DNA from 3 places in the Shinella sp. G-2 genome. Region 3 is predicted to be linked to each of the others. Evidence: riboswitches for the same ligand, from Rfam matches in the RefSeq annotation. Region 3 holds a riboswitch; each other region holds the start of a gene.
The links. Region 3 has a riboswitch for cobalamin ahead of V8U06_RS02640 (CbtB domain-containing protein). Riboswitches for the same ligand answer to the same signal wherever they lie in the genome.
Positions count from the first base shown of each region.

Region 1: another riboswitch for cobalamin. It lies ahead of metE (5-methyltetrahydropteroyltriglutamate--homocysteine S-methyltransferase); the one in region 3 lies ahead of V8U06_RS02640 (CbtB domain-containing protein).
Region 2: another riboswitch for cobalamin. It lies ahead of V8U06_RS15420 (hypothetical protein); the one in region 3 lies ahead of V8U06_RS02640 (CbtB domain-containing protein).

Region 1 covers NZ_JBBEYH010000002.1:503,563-508,131, forward strand. Annotated here, with positions in the region: gene V8U06_RS06415 (acyl-CoA thioesterase) at 1-185, opposite strand, end outside; gene metE (5-methyltetrahydropteroyltriglutamate--homocysteine S-methyltransferase) at 182-2,527, opposite strand; cobalamin riboswitch at 2,626-2,835, opposite strand; gene V8U06_RS06425 (caspase family protein) at 3,057-4,569, opposite strand, start outside.
Region 2 covers NZ_JBBEYH010000008.1:129,873-134,441, forward strand. Annotated here, with positions in the region: gene metH (methionine synthase) at 1-2,332, opposite strand, end outside; gene V8U06_RS15420 (hypothetical protein) at 2,414-2,629, opposite strand; cobalamin riboswitch at 2,730-2,945, opposite strand; gene V8U06_RS15425 (GH36-type glycosyl hydrolase domain-containing protein) at 3,355-4,569, shown strand, end outside.
Region 3 covers NZ_JBBEYH010000001.1:518,945-523,513, forward strand. Annotated here, with positions in the region: gene V8U06_RS02630 (cobyric acid synthase) at 1-786, shown strand, start outside; gene V8U06_RS02635 (peptidoglycan-binding domain-containing protein) at 935-2,689, shown strand; cobalamin riboswitch at 2,782-3,142, shown strand; gene V8U06_RS02640 (CbtB domain-containing protein) at 3,188-3,364, shown strand; gene V8U06_RS02645 (CbtA family protein) at 3,377-4,159, shown strand; gene cobU (bifunctional adenosylcobinamide kinase/adenosylcobinamide-phosphate guanylyltransferase) at 4,161-4,569, shown strand, end outside.

The DNA.
Region 1 (4,569 bases), on a different contig from region 3:
GTAACGAATGGCACCCGGCCATGGCGTGTCGCCGCGATGAAGGCGACCCTGTCCATGAAGGCAAGTCCCGCCCCGCCGAAAAGCGTGCCGTGGTGATTGGTGTCGCCGGGAAAGACGATATCGACGAGGGACGTGGGAGCCGGCCCTTCGGCCGGCTCCCCTTGCGATGCGCGCTCGCGCTTCATGCCTGCACCGGGCGCGGCTTGCCGCTCGGCACCTCCTGCCGCAGCTTCCGCGCCGCCTCGACCATATGGATCAGCGCCGGCTTCACGTCCTCCCACGTGCGGGTCTTCAGGCCGCAATCGGGGTTCACCCAGAGCTGGTCGTCCAGCAGGCGTTCGCGGGCAAGATCGAGCAGGGTCTTCATTTCGTCGACGCCGGGAACGCGCGGCGAGTGGATGTCATAGACACCGGGCCCGATCTCGTTCGGGTAGCGCTGCACGGCGAAAGCCTGCAAAAGCTCCATCTTCGACCGGGATGTCTCGATCGAGATGACATCCGCGTCCATCGCCGCGATCGCGGGCATGATGTCGTTGAACTCCGAATAGCACATATGCGTGTGAATCTGGGTTTCGTCCGCAACGCCGGTCGAGCACAGGCGGAAGGCTTCGACCGCCCAGTCCAGGTAGTGCTGCCAGTCCCTCCGGCGAAGCGGCAGCCCTTCCCGTAGCGCCGCCTCGTCGATCTGGATGATGGCGGCGCCCGCGCGCTCCAGGTCGAGCACTTCGTCGCGGATCGCCAGCGCGATCTGGCGGCACACCGTCTCGCGCGGCAGGTCGTCGCGCACGAAGGACCAGTTCAGGATCGTGACGGGGCCGGTGAGCATGCCCTTCATCGGCCTTTGCGTCAGCGACTGCGCATAGTCCCACCAGCCGATCGTCATCGGGTTCGGGCGTGCGACGTCGCCGTAGATGATGGGCGGCCGGACGTAGCGCGAGCCGTAGCTCTGCACCCAGGCATGCCGGGTGAAGGCGAAGCCTGAAAGCTGCTCGCCGAAATACTGCACCATGTCGTTGCGCTCGAACTCGCCATGCACGAGAACGTCGAGCCCGATCTCCTCCTGCCAGCGCACGACCGCCACGGTCTCGCGCTCCAGGAACGCCTTGTAGTCGATATAGCTCAACTCGCCCCTGTCATGCATGGACCGCGCCTTGCGGACCTCGGCGGTCTGCGGGAAGGAGCCGATCGTGGTCGTCGGAAACAACGGCAGGTCGAAGCGCCGGCGCTGCGCATCCTGCCTGTGCCGGAAGGTCGAAGCCCGCGCCGGCACCTTGCCTTCGAATTCGGCAAGGCGGCCCGCAACGATCGGATCGTGGACCCGGACCGACGTCAGCCGAGCCTGCGCCGCCACGGCGTTCGCCTCCAGTGCGGGAAGACCGGCCCCTTCATCGTCCTCCAGCGCTGCGGAAAGCAGCGCGAGTTCATCGAGTTTCTGGACGGCGAACGACAGCCAGGACTTGAGCTCGTCGTCGAGCGCGGTCTCCAGCGCCACGTCGACCGGCACGTGAAGAAGCGAGCAGGACGGTGCGATCTGGAGGGTGTCGCGCGCCCTGCCCGCGACGGCCGCGGCGATCGTCTCCTTCACCTTCGCAAGATTGCTCCGCCAGATATTGCGACCGTCGATCAGCCCCAGCGAGAGCGTCTGGCCGGGCGCGACCCTGGCAATCACGTCGCCCGCCTGTTCCGGCGCGCGCACGAGATCGACGTGAAGCCCGGCAACCGGCAATGCAAGGGCCGTGTCGAGATTGTCGCCGAGGGCGCCGAAATAGCTTGCCAGCATGATCCTGAGATCGGGGATGAGGGTAGCGAACGCGGCATAGGTACGGACGAGCGCCTGCCGCTCCTCGCCGGTCAGGTCCAGAACCAGGCAGGGCTCGTCGATTTGAACCCATTGCGCGCCCGCATTCGACAGCTCGGCGAGGATCCTCGCATAGACCGGCAGCAGCCGTTCCAGCAGTCGCAGCGAGCTCGAGCCGTCGCGCGATTTGCCGAGCTTCAGGAACGTCACGGGGCCGAGCAGAACCGGACGCGTCTCCACCCCGAGCGCCCGCGCCTCCAGAAAGGCTTCCAGAGGCGTGTTCTTGGTCAATTCGAAGCTCTGCTCCTTCTCGAACTCGGGCACGAGATAGTGATAGTTCGTATCGAACCATTTGGTCATTTCGAGCGCCGGCACGCCGTCGCCCTGATGGGCATGGCCGCAGGCGGCATGGCCACCGTTCGATCCACGCGCCATGGCGAAATAGACGTCGAGATCGACCGCGCCTGCGCGCCAGCCATAGACCGGCGGGATGGCCCCCACCATGACGGCCGTGTCGAGCACATGATCGTAGAGGGAGAAGTCATTCGACGGGATGACGCCGATCCCCCTGGCCTTCTGTTCCAGCCAGGCGCCGGCACGAAGCCTGGCAGCGGTTTCAAGCAGTACGCCGCGGTCGGACTTGCCCGACCAGTAGGATTCAAGCGCGAATTTCAGTTCGCGGTGTCTTCCTATCCTTGGGAAGCCGAGATTTGCAGTCTTGATGGTCATTTCCTTACCCCGAAGGTTGTGGGCAAGGCATTGGCTGACGCATCGGCGCGCGGATGCGGGATTCCGGGCGCAAAGCGGCACACCGGACACCCCGCCCGTGGACGTTATCTATCGCGGCAGGTCTCCTGGCTTGCGGGTCATCACCGCTGTCCGTCTTCCCGAGGCGTCTTCCTCAGTGACATGTTGGACAGGGCTCTCCGCCTACAGTTGCGGGGGCAGCTCCGGCATGGGCGCACAGGGCGCCATCACCGTATTCCCTCTTAGCTCCGGATCGTAAAATCCGCAGAACCACGATGGCGGCACCATGACCCGCGAAGAGGCCGCCGTCAATAGACATAAAGGAATCTTTATATCCCTTGAGAAAGCGACGTTCCCCCGCCAGACCGGGACCGGCATCTTGCGAATGCCGCCCGGGCCCTGAGCCTCCCCGCACCGCGCTTCTTCCCCTCCTCGCAGAACCGCCCAAACGAAAGCCGCTGGAAACGGGTGTTTCCAGCGGCTTTGTTTTTCGAGGCGCCCTGCGTCCGGATCAGGTCCGGGCGGCGAGGCGGTCGATGGCGTTCTGGGTCGCGGTGCCGAAGTCGCCGTCGACGGGGCCGTCATAGTAGCCGCGCGACTTCAGGATCTGCTGGAACTCCTTGCGGAACTGCGGCGTGAAGTTCGCCGGCGAGCCCTTGAGTTCCTGCAGCTTGCCCTGGTCGCCGCCTTCGATGCTGGCAGCGGCCCAGCGGGCGGCTTCCTTGGCGTTGGCGCGCGTGCCGAGGCCCTGGTCGTAGAGGCGCGAGAGATTGCCCATGGCGTAGGTGTTGCCGCCATTGGCCGCCTTCTCGTACCAGTTCAGCGCTTCGACATAGTCCTGCTTCACGCCGTTGCCGACGTCGTAGAGCCAGCCGAGCGAGGCCATCGAGTAATAGTCGTTCTGCGCCGCGGCCTTTTCGTACCAGGTGCGGGCTTCAACGAAGTCGACGGGAACGCCGAGGCCGGACTGGTAGGCGTAGCCGACCGACGACATGGCGTTGATGTCGCCGCCTTCCGCGCCCTTCTTGTACCAGTCGAGCGAGGCGGCGTAGTCCTGCGGCGTGCCGAGGCCTTCGCGGGTGAACCAGCCCATGGTGGCCTGTGCATTGGCATAGCCCTGTTCGGCCGCCTTGCGGTACCACTTGATGGCCTCGTCATAGTCCTTGCGCGTGCCGTTATAGCCTTCGCGGTAGAGCCAGCCGAGGGACGCCTGGGCATAGGGGTTTCCGGCATTCGAGGCCTGCTCGAACATGCGAGTGCCCTTGGCCATGTCGACCGCGCCGTCGGTACCGTAGATCGAGTACCAGGCAAGGTTGGTCAGGGCGTAGAGGTTCCCCTCGTCCGCGGCCTTCTGGTAGTGCTCGCGCGCCTGCTTGTAGTTGCGCGCGGCGTCATGGGCACGGCCCAGCATGTTGCGGATCGAGTTGTCCGACGGGCTCGCATTGAGCGCCGCTTCGCAGGCCGGGATGGCGCGGCCATAGTCGATCTGCGCGAAGAGCTTGCCGAGGAAGCCCGGACGCAGGTTCGGTTCGCCGGCAAGTTCGTAGCACTGGTCGGTGTCCGAACCGCTGAGCGCCGTCGTCGACTGGTCGCTCGAGGTGGTGGTCGTCGTGCCGTTGGAGTTCGTCAGCGACGCGCTGTCGTTGCGCCCGCCTGCGAGCTTGTCGATGGCAGCCAGCGTTGCCGGGCCGAATTCACCGTCCGACGAGCCGCTGTAATAGCCGCGCTCGCGCAGCAGGTTCTGCATTTCCTGACGGAAGGCGACGGTGAAGTTGCCGGGGGTCTCCTTCAGCTCCTTCAGCTTGTTGGCATCGCCGCTTTCGATGCTGGCGGCCGCCCAGCGGACGGCTTCCTTCGCGTCGGCCGGCGTGCCGAGGCCCTGGTCGTAGAGGCGCGAGAGGTTGCCCATGGCATAGGCGCTGCCGGCATTGGCAGCCTTTTCATACCAGTAGCGGGCTTCCACATAGTCCTGCTTCACGCCGTTGCCGACGTCGTAGAGCCAGGCAAGCGAGGCCATCGAGTAG
Region 2 (4,569 bases), on a different contig from region 3:
CCATCAAGATCTTGCCGGCGCTCTGTCGCTCGCCGCCGCCGCCATTGGCGCGCTTCTCGGCCTCCATGTAAGGCAGCAGCACGGCAACGGCTTGCTTCATCACCCGGGCGGATTTCACCACCTGCGGCAGGAACATCTTGCCCGCCCCGAAGAGATCGCCGACCACGTTCATCCCGGCCATCAGCGGCCCCTCGATGACATGCAACGGACGGTCGGCATTCTGCCGCGCCTCCTCCGTGTCCTCTTCGACGAATTCGGTGATGCCGTTGACGAGCGCATGCTCCAGCCGCTTTTCCACCGGCCAGTCGCGCCAGGCGAGGTCGCGCTCCCTGGCTTCCTTGCCGCCCGCGCCCTTGAAGCGCTCGGCGATCTCGAGCATGCGCTCGGTCGCCGTGCCTCCGGTCTTCGGCGCCCGGTTCAGCACCACGTCCTCGCAGGCCTCGCGCAACTCCGACTCGATCGTATCGTAGACGGCGAGCTGGCCGGCATTGACGATGCCCATGTCCATGCCCGCCTGGATGGCGTGATAGAGGAAGACCGCGTGCATCGCCTCGCGCACGGGTTCGTTGCCGCGGAAGGAGAAGGAAAGGTTGGAAACGCCGCCGGAGATATGGGCATGCGGCAGGGTCGCCGTGATCTCGGCCGTCGCCTCGATGAAGTCGACGCCATAGTTGTCGTGCTCTTCGATGCCCGTGGCGACGGCGAAGATGTTCGGGTCGAAAACGATATCTTCCGGCGCAAGGCCGGCGACCTCGGTGAGCAGCCTGTAGGCGCGGGCGCAGATCTCCACCTTGCGCGCCCTGGTATCGGCCTGTCCCGTCTCGTCGAAGGCCATGACGACGACGGCCGCGCCATAGGCGCGCACCAGCTTCGCGTGATGCAGGAAGGCTTCCTCGCCTTCCTTCAGCGAGATCGAGTTGACGAGCGGCTTGCCCTGCACACACTTCAGGCCGGCCTCGATCACCTCCCACTTGGACGAGTCGATCATGACGGGAACGCGGGCGATGTCGGGCTCGGCAGTGATGAGGTTGAGATATTCCACCATCGCCTTGCCGGAATCGATGAGGCCCTCGTCCATGTTGATGTCGATGACCTGCGCACCGTTCGCCACCTGGTCACGCGCGACGTCGAGCGCGGCGGCATAGTCGCCGGCGGTGATCAGCTTGCGGAATTTCGCCGAGCCCGTGACGTTGGTGCGTTCGCCGACATTCACGAAGGGAATGGCATCGGTCAGCGTGAAGGGTTCAAGGCCGGACAGGCGCATATGGCGCGGAATGTCGGGGATCTCGCGCGGCCTGTGGCGTGCGGCGGCCTTAGCGATGGCGCGGATATGGTCCGGCGTCGAGCCGCAGCAGCCGCCGACGATGTTGACGAGGCCGTCGCGCATGAAGCCCTCGATCTGCGCGGCCATTTCCTCGGGCGTCTCGTCGTATTTGCCGAAGGCGTTCGGCAGACCGGCATTCGGATAAGCGCAGACGAAGGTGCCAGCGACGGCCGAAATCTCGGCGAGGTGCGCGCGCATGGCGTTTGCCCCGAGCGCGCAGTTGAGCCCGATGGAGACGGGGTCGGCGTGCCGCACCGAATTCCAGAACGCTTCCGGCGTCTGGCCGGAAAGCGTGCGGCCGGAAAGGTCGGTGATCGTGCCCGAGATCATGATGGGCAGGTCGATGCCCTTTTCCTCGAAGACCGCGCGCGTCGCGAAGATCGCAGCCTTGGCGTTCAGCGTGTCGAAGATCGTCTCGATCAGGATGATGTCGGCGCCGCCGTCGATGAGCCCGCGCACCTGATCGCCATAGGCGCGCGTCAGATCGTCGAAGGTGACGGCGCGGTAGCCGGGATTGTTGACGTCGGGCGAGATGGAGGCGGTGCGGTTGGTCGGACCGAGCGCGCCGGCGACGAAGCGGCGACGACCGTCCTTCTCCTGCGCCCGCAGGCCCGCGCGGCGGGCCAGGCGCGCGCCGTCGCGGTTCAGCTCATAGACCATGTCCTCCATGCCGTAGTCGGCCTGGGCGATGGTTGTGGAGGAGAAGGTGTTGGTCTCGAGGATATCAGCGCCGGCAAGGGCATAACGATAGTGGATATCCTCGATGGCGCCGGGCTGCGTCAGCGTCAGGAGATCGTTGTTGCCTTGCTGGTGGCAGGCGCAATCGCCGAAGCGCGCCCCGCGGAAATCCTCTTCCACCAGCTTCAGTGTCTGAATTTCCGTGCCCATGGCGCCGTCGAGCACGAGAATGCGTTCGCGGGCAGCGGCTTCGAGCGCGGCGCGGATGTCGCGACCGTCCCGTCCCGGCTGTTCGGGGCCGAACAGGGTGTCCAGATGAGAAACGGCCATGGGAAACCCTCCGATGCAAGATGACTTGCATCGGAGTCACATAAAGATATCTTTATGTCAACATGTCTTTATGCGAAGTATCTAGTGCAGGCGCCCATCCGCCCCGGCAAGCGAGGCGAACAACGCCTTGAGGCGGGCGACATCGGGATCACCCCCCTCATAGCGCGCCAGCTTGCGCACTTCCTTCAGCGCCTCGACGGCAAGGTCGGCGCCGCGCGGTTGCCAGAGCAGCCAGGAGATGAAGACGGATTCCGGCTTGCCGGTGCCCGATGGCTTGGTTTCGGTGAATGCAAACATGTCTTCCCCAATCGGTAATTGGGGGATGGCCGGACGCACGCTGCTGGAATTCCGCCCGCGGCGGAAGCAGACGTACACCATTGGGACACCCCGCCCATGGACGTTACGAACTGTCAGGGCAGGTCTCCTGGCTTCGGGTCGTCGCCGCTGTCTCGCCTTCCCGGTGAAAACACCAGTGGCATGGAGCGACAGCAGCTCGCCGTTCACAGTTGCGGGGGCAGCGCCGGCCTTGCCGCTCTTTTGGAGCATCGCACCGGCTTCCCTCTTAGCCTCCGAGCCGCAAACGACTCGGAAGACCCTGACGGCGGCAACACTGGCGTGGCGGGCAGGCCAAGTCAATGGCGCGCACCCTCCGTTCACAGCCGCGGGAACTTTTCCGTTCGCCCGGCATTACGGCTCGGCCCGCATCCTGCGCGGGCTCGCCTTCTGGGAGGGGCTGGCGATTCACCAAAACCGCAGATGAGGGTCCATGCTGCGCCATCTCGCCCTGTTGACAGGTTGCAAGTCTCTGTCCTTACGGCTAAAAAATGCCGTTTTCATGCACCACGCGGCCAGGATGCCAATCAGCGTGTCGCTTGAGCCAGTTCCCCCCGTGAGGCACCCGTTGGGTGCAGCCCGGTGTCATGGCTGATCGCGGCACCGAGATGAAGCCTGCCCGCGGAAAACCCTCCGGCGCAAAGGCCATCGCCGAATGGTTCAACAAGGCCGGATCCAGAATCAGAAACATGCCCCTTCACAATACGCCGCAAGCTCCGCGCGACGCCGATGCCAAGCAGATCGACTATAACGACTCGATCCGCGCCACCTATCTGACGCTGGAGGAGCTGGCCGACTGCGGCGAAGCGCTCGCGCGCGACAGGACGGCGACCCTGCCGGGCTATCAGCCCTTCGAGTTCCGGCCGCGGCACAAGGAAAACGAGAAGGAGATCTTCCGTGTCTACCAGGCGACCGCCAAGGACGTGGAAGCCGGCGCCCAGATCACGCCCGCGGCCGAGTGGCTGCTCGACAATTACTACGTCATCGAAGAGGCGATCCAGGAAGTCCGCCGCGACTTTCCCCGCCGCTTCTTCCGCCAGCTTCCGACGATCGACATCGAAGGCCAGCCGATCCCCCGCACGCTGGCGCTCGCCTGGATCTATGTCGCGCACACCCATAGCGGCGTCTCCGTCGAAAGCCTGACCGCCTTCGTGCAGGGCTTTCAGAAGCAGGACGCCCTGAAGATCGGCGAACTCTGGGCGCTGCCGTCCTTCATCCGCTTCGTGCTGCTCGAAAACCTCCGCCGCATTTCCAGCCGCGTCGAGCGCTCGCGCAAGATGCGCTTCAAGGCCAATGAAGTGGCCGACGAGCTGGTGCGCCTCAACGACCCGGAGAAGTGCATCGCGCATCTGCGTTCGATGGAGAGCTTCGTCGAGGACAATACCTTCGTCATCCAGCTACTCTACCGCCTGCGCGACGGCCTGCAGGCCTCCGGCGCGGTGATCCAGTGGCTGGAGCGCAAGATCGAGAGCCGCGGCAGCGACCTCGAGGAGCTGATCGTGGCGGAGAACAACCGCCTGTCCTCCGGCAACGTCACCATGAGCTCGCTCATCAAGAGCCTGCGCTCGGTGGACGATACGGAATGGCCGGTCTGGTTCGAGAGTGTCAGCCGCCTCGACGAGGCGCTGCGCCAGGGCTCCGACTATAGCGACCTCGATTTCGGCTCGCGCAACAAGTACCGCAACTCCATCGAGCGCTTCGCCCGCCGCTCCGGCAAGACCGAGCTGGAGGTCACGGAAACCGCGCTCGCCATGACGGCGGAAGACGCCGCAGCGAATGCGGAGGATCCGGACTACGAGGCCAATGTCGCCGCCTTCCTCGTCGGCAAGAAACGCAAGCTGCTGGAAAAACGCATCGGCTACCGCCCGACCGCCGTCCAGCGCGTGGTGCGCCTGACGCGCAAG
Region 3 (4,569 bases):
CTGAAGCAGGCCGCCCGGCTGCCGGCGGAGGATTCCGTCGTGCTCGAGCGACTTGCCAAAGGCGGCGGCGGGGCGCTGAAGGTCGCCGTGCCGGTGCTGCCGCGCATCGCCAATTTCGACGATCTCGATCCGTTGAAGGCCGAGCCGCAGGTCGACCTCGTCTTCGTCAGGGCCGGCGAACCCTTGCCGGCGGACGCAGGTCTTGTCGTGCTGCCCGGCTCGAAGTCCACGATCTCGGACCTCAGGGATTTCCGCGCCGCCGGCTGGGATCGCGACCTTGCGCTCCACATGCGCCGCGGCGGCCGGGTCATCGGCATCTGCGGCGGCTACCAGATGCTCGGGCGGCGCGTTACCGATCCGCTCGGCATCGAAGGCAGCGAGCGGGCGGTGGACGGTCTCGGCCTGCTCGAGGTGGAGACGGAAATGGCGCCGGAAAAGACCGTGCGCAACAGCGTGGCCCGTTCCCTGCAATATGATGTGCCGCTGGAGGGCTATGAAATCCATCTGGGGCGCACCACGGGGCCGGATGCGATGCGCCCCGCCGTCACGATCGATGGCCGGGCCGACGGCGCGGTCTCGGCCGATGGCCGCGTGATGGGCACCTATCTGCACGGCCTGCTTTCGAGCGATGCCTACCGGGCGCGGCTGCTTGCCGATTTCGGCATTGCGGGCGGCGGCTTCGATTATCGCGCCAGCGTCGATGCGGCGCTGGACGGGGTTGCGGCGGAGCTGGAGGCGGTGCTGGATCGCCGCTGGCTCGACGGCCTTTTAGGTGCTTCTGATTAAACCGGCCTCCTGAAACGTACAGCCATCGGGTTCCTTCGCCGCCGATCTGCCGCACCAAAGTTGCGCCAGAATTCGGTGCGAGGAGTGACGGAAATCCGCCCGCTCGCCGGGCGCTGACGCCTTCGCGCGATCCGAAAGGGTGAAATACATGGGTTCTGGACCTCTCGCACGATCCGTTCTGGCCAGCCTGGTCGGGCTGTCGCTCGCCGGCCTTCCGGCGGCCAGCTTCGCCCAGACGGCCAAGGAAGCCACCAGCGCGGGAAAGCGCTGGGAGGAAGAATTCTCCCTCTGGCAGAAAGTCTCCTCCGGCAGCGATGTCGCGCAGTATGAAGGCTATCTGAAGCAATATCCCAACGGCACCTTCGCCTCGATGGCGCGCCTGCGCATCGCCGAACTGCAAGCCGCCGGCAAGACGAAATCGGCGACGGCCTCCACGGATGACGCGGCCGCCAAGGCCAAGGCGGAAGAAGCGGCAGCCGCCGAGACGAAAAAAGCCGAGGAAGAGGCGAAGGCCGCGGCGGAAGCCAGGAAGGCGGAGGAGGCGCGAAAGGCCGCCGAGGCGAAAAAGGCCGAAGAGGCGCAGAAGGCCGCCGAAGCGGAAAAGGCCAAGGCCGCGGCGGAAGCCGCGCGGCTGAAGGCCGAAGCGGATGCGAAGAAGGCCGAGGAAGAGGCTGCCGCGCGCAAGCTTGCTGCGGAAAAGGCGGCGGCGGAAGAAAAGGCGAAAGCCGAGGCGGCCGCCGCGGAAAAGGCCAGGGCCGAAGCCGCTGCGGCGGAAAAGGCGAAGGCCGAGGAAGCGGCTCGCCTCAAAGCGGAGGCGGACAAGAAGCAGGCCGCCGAGGCGGCGCGCCTGAAGGCTGAAGCCGATGCCGCCGCCGAAAAGGCCAAGGCGGAGGAAGCCGCCCGCCTGAAGGCGGAGACCGACCGCAAGAAGGCCGAGGAAGCGGCCGCCGCCGAGAAGGCGCGCGCCGAGCAGGAGGCGCTTGCCCGCCGCGAAGCTGAAGCCAAGCGTATCGAGGCGGAGAAGGCCGCTGCTGCCGAGAAGGCGCGGATAGAAGAGGAAGCCGCCGCGGCCCGCAAGCTCGCCGAGGAAAAGGCTGCGGAAGTCGAGCGGCTGAAGGCCGAGGCCGCCAAGGCTGCGGCGGATGCCGAGGCGAAGGCCTCGGAAGCCGCCCGTCTGGCCAAGGAAGCGGAGAAGCGTGCGCAAGAGGCTGAAGCCGCCAAGAAGCAGGCCGGCGAAGCCGTCACCGCGTCGGGCGAGGCCCAGGGCACGGTGAAGGACAATCGCGGCCTTGCCGTCGACGGGACCGTCGTGGACAAGCAGGAGGAAGAGACCTTCCAGAAGGCGGTGCTCGCCGGCTCGGAGAAGGCCTACCGCGCCTATATCGCCCAGTATCCGAACGGCCGGTACGTCAAGGAGGCCCGCACACGTCTCGCCGCCCTTGCCACCGTCGCCAAGCCGAAGCAGGAAACCGATGCTGAAGCGGAAGCGGAAACGCCGGCCACGGCCGAAACCGAACGCAAGACTGCCGAAGAGCCGGTCGTCGATCCGCGCGAAGCCTATCTCGGCCGCGTCATGCGGGCCGAGGCGCAGCGCTGGCTGAGCATGCTCGGCTTCAACACCTATGGCGCGGACGGCGTCTTCGGCCCGCGCACCCGCTCGGCGATCGCCGCCTGGCAGGGATCGTCCGGGTACCGCGCCGACGGCTATCTCTCGCGCCAGCAATACCGCGCGTTGCGGGATGCCGCGCAATATGCCGAGGCCCGTCAGCATCGCCAGCGCCGCTACGAGCGTGACTACGACGTGCTTGAGGGTCCCGTCGACGGCTATTACGACGGCCCGTACTATCGCGACGAGAACTATTACAACGGCCAGGGCGGTGTGGTGATCATTCCCGGCTATTGAGCCGGGTCATTGCGATTGCGACGGCTGGACGACGGTTTCAGCACAGGTGATGGCGCTGCCGGTCGATTGACTTGTCGGGGGCAGAAGCATAATCATCCCTAGTATTGGATGGTTCCTTGGTCCGGAAACGGACTGGGGAGTAAATGGGAATGTGACGCGGTGGACCCAATTAGGGCGCTGCAATCACGGCCGACCCCGCGACTGTAGAGTAGCGAGGGACGCCCATCCGGCAGGAGGAAGGCTTGGGAGGAGGCAATCGTGCCGCAACCCGCAGGCTGACAACCGGCCGGAAAAGCCACTGGGTGGCATTGCGATAAACCAAGGCCGGACGCCTCTCGATCTACGAATCGTCCACCTTTCGCAATGCCGCGGCCCGGGAAGGCGAGGGCGACCCGCAGGTGCCGAGCACCGGACGCTGCGAGCCAGGAGACCTGCCAACCGATGAGGGCATATCGCCCGACCTGGGGAGGTTTCCCCACTGCCTGCACGGAGGTTGTCATGGCTGTTTCCGCTACGTCTTCTGTTACCCTTTCCGCCAACGATCGTCTCGTCGCCGGCGTTTTCGCTCTCCTCATCGGCGCCTTCCTCGTGTTCGGCGCTGGTCTTGCGAATTCGGCCGTCCTGCACGACACGGCACACGATACGCGTCACTCCTACGGCTTCCCCTGCCACTAAGGAGCTCCTGACATGATCGTTCGTTATCTCCTGGCCGCCCTGGTGGCCGGGCTGTTCTCCGGCGTGCTCATGACAGCCGCCCAGGAGGCCCGAGTCGTGCCGTTGATTCTGCACGCCGAAGAGTTCGAAGGCGAAGCCGCGCCGGCAGGCGAGGGCACCACGCCCGCGACCGACGACGCCGCGCAGACGCAGGAGCATTCCTCGCTCGGCGCCGCCATCCTTAACGTCGCCGCCTATCTGTCGCCGGTTTCCGTGGCCTATGCCCATGAGGGCGAGAATCACGAAGAGGGTGGCATCATGTTCGGCATGAGCCGCTTCTCCGGCACGCTCATGGCCAATCTCGTGACGGGCGCCGGCTTCGCGCTGCTGCTCGCCGGTTTCAGCCTCGTTTCGGGCCATCCGATCACGGTTGCGAACGGGGCGCTGTGGGGCGCTGCGGGCTGGCTTGCCGTACATATGCTGCCGGCCATCGGCCTGCCGCCGGAACTGCCGGGCTTCCCGGCCGCCGATCTCACCCAGCGCCAGATCTGGTGGGTCGCGACCGTCGCCCTGTCGGCCGGGGGCCTCTATCTCCTGGTCCTCAAGCCGAATATCGTCGCCAAGATCGCCGGCATCGTGCTGATTGCCGCGCCCCAGGTCTATGGTGCGCCGCAGCCGAGCGACATTTCCAGCAACGTTCCTGCCGTTCTCGGCGCGGAATTTGCCGTCGCCGCGCTTGCCACGACGCTGTTCTTCTGGATCGTGCTCGGCCTTTCGCTGGGTTTTGCCAACGAGAAGATCGCCAAGGCTGCCTGATATGATCACGACATCGCCCGGAGCCGTCCTGGTTCTGGGCGGTGCGCGTTCCGGAAAATCCGCTTTCGCCGAGGGGCTGGTCGCCGAGACCGGCCTTTCGCGTCATTACATCGCCACCGGCCGGGCCTGGGACGAGGAGATGCGACAGCGCATCGCCAAACACCGGGAGGATCGCGGAAAAGGCTGGGAAACGCACGAGGAACCGCTTGCGCTGGCCGAACGCATCGCCGATGTGGCACGCGAGGACCGCGCGGTCCTGATCGATTGCCTGACGCTCTGGGTCACGAACCTGATGCTGGAGGAGCGCGACATCGCGCGGGAATTCGAGGGTCTCTTGCGGGCCATCAAGGACGCCCCCGGCCGTCTGGTCTTCGTGTCGAACGAGGTCGGCCTCGGCATCGTGCCGGAAA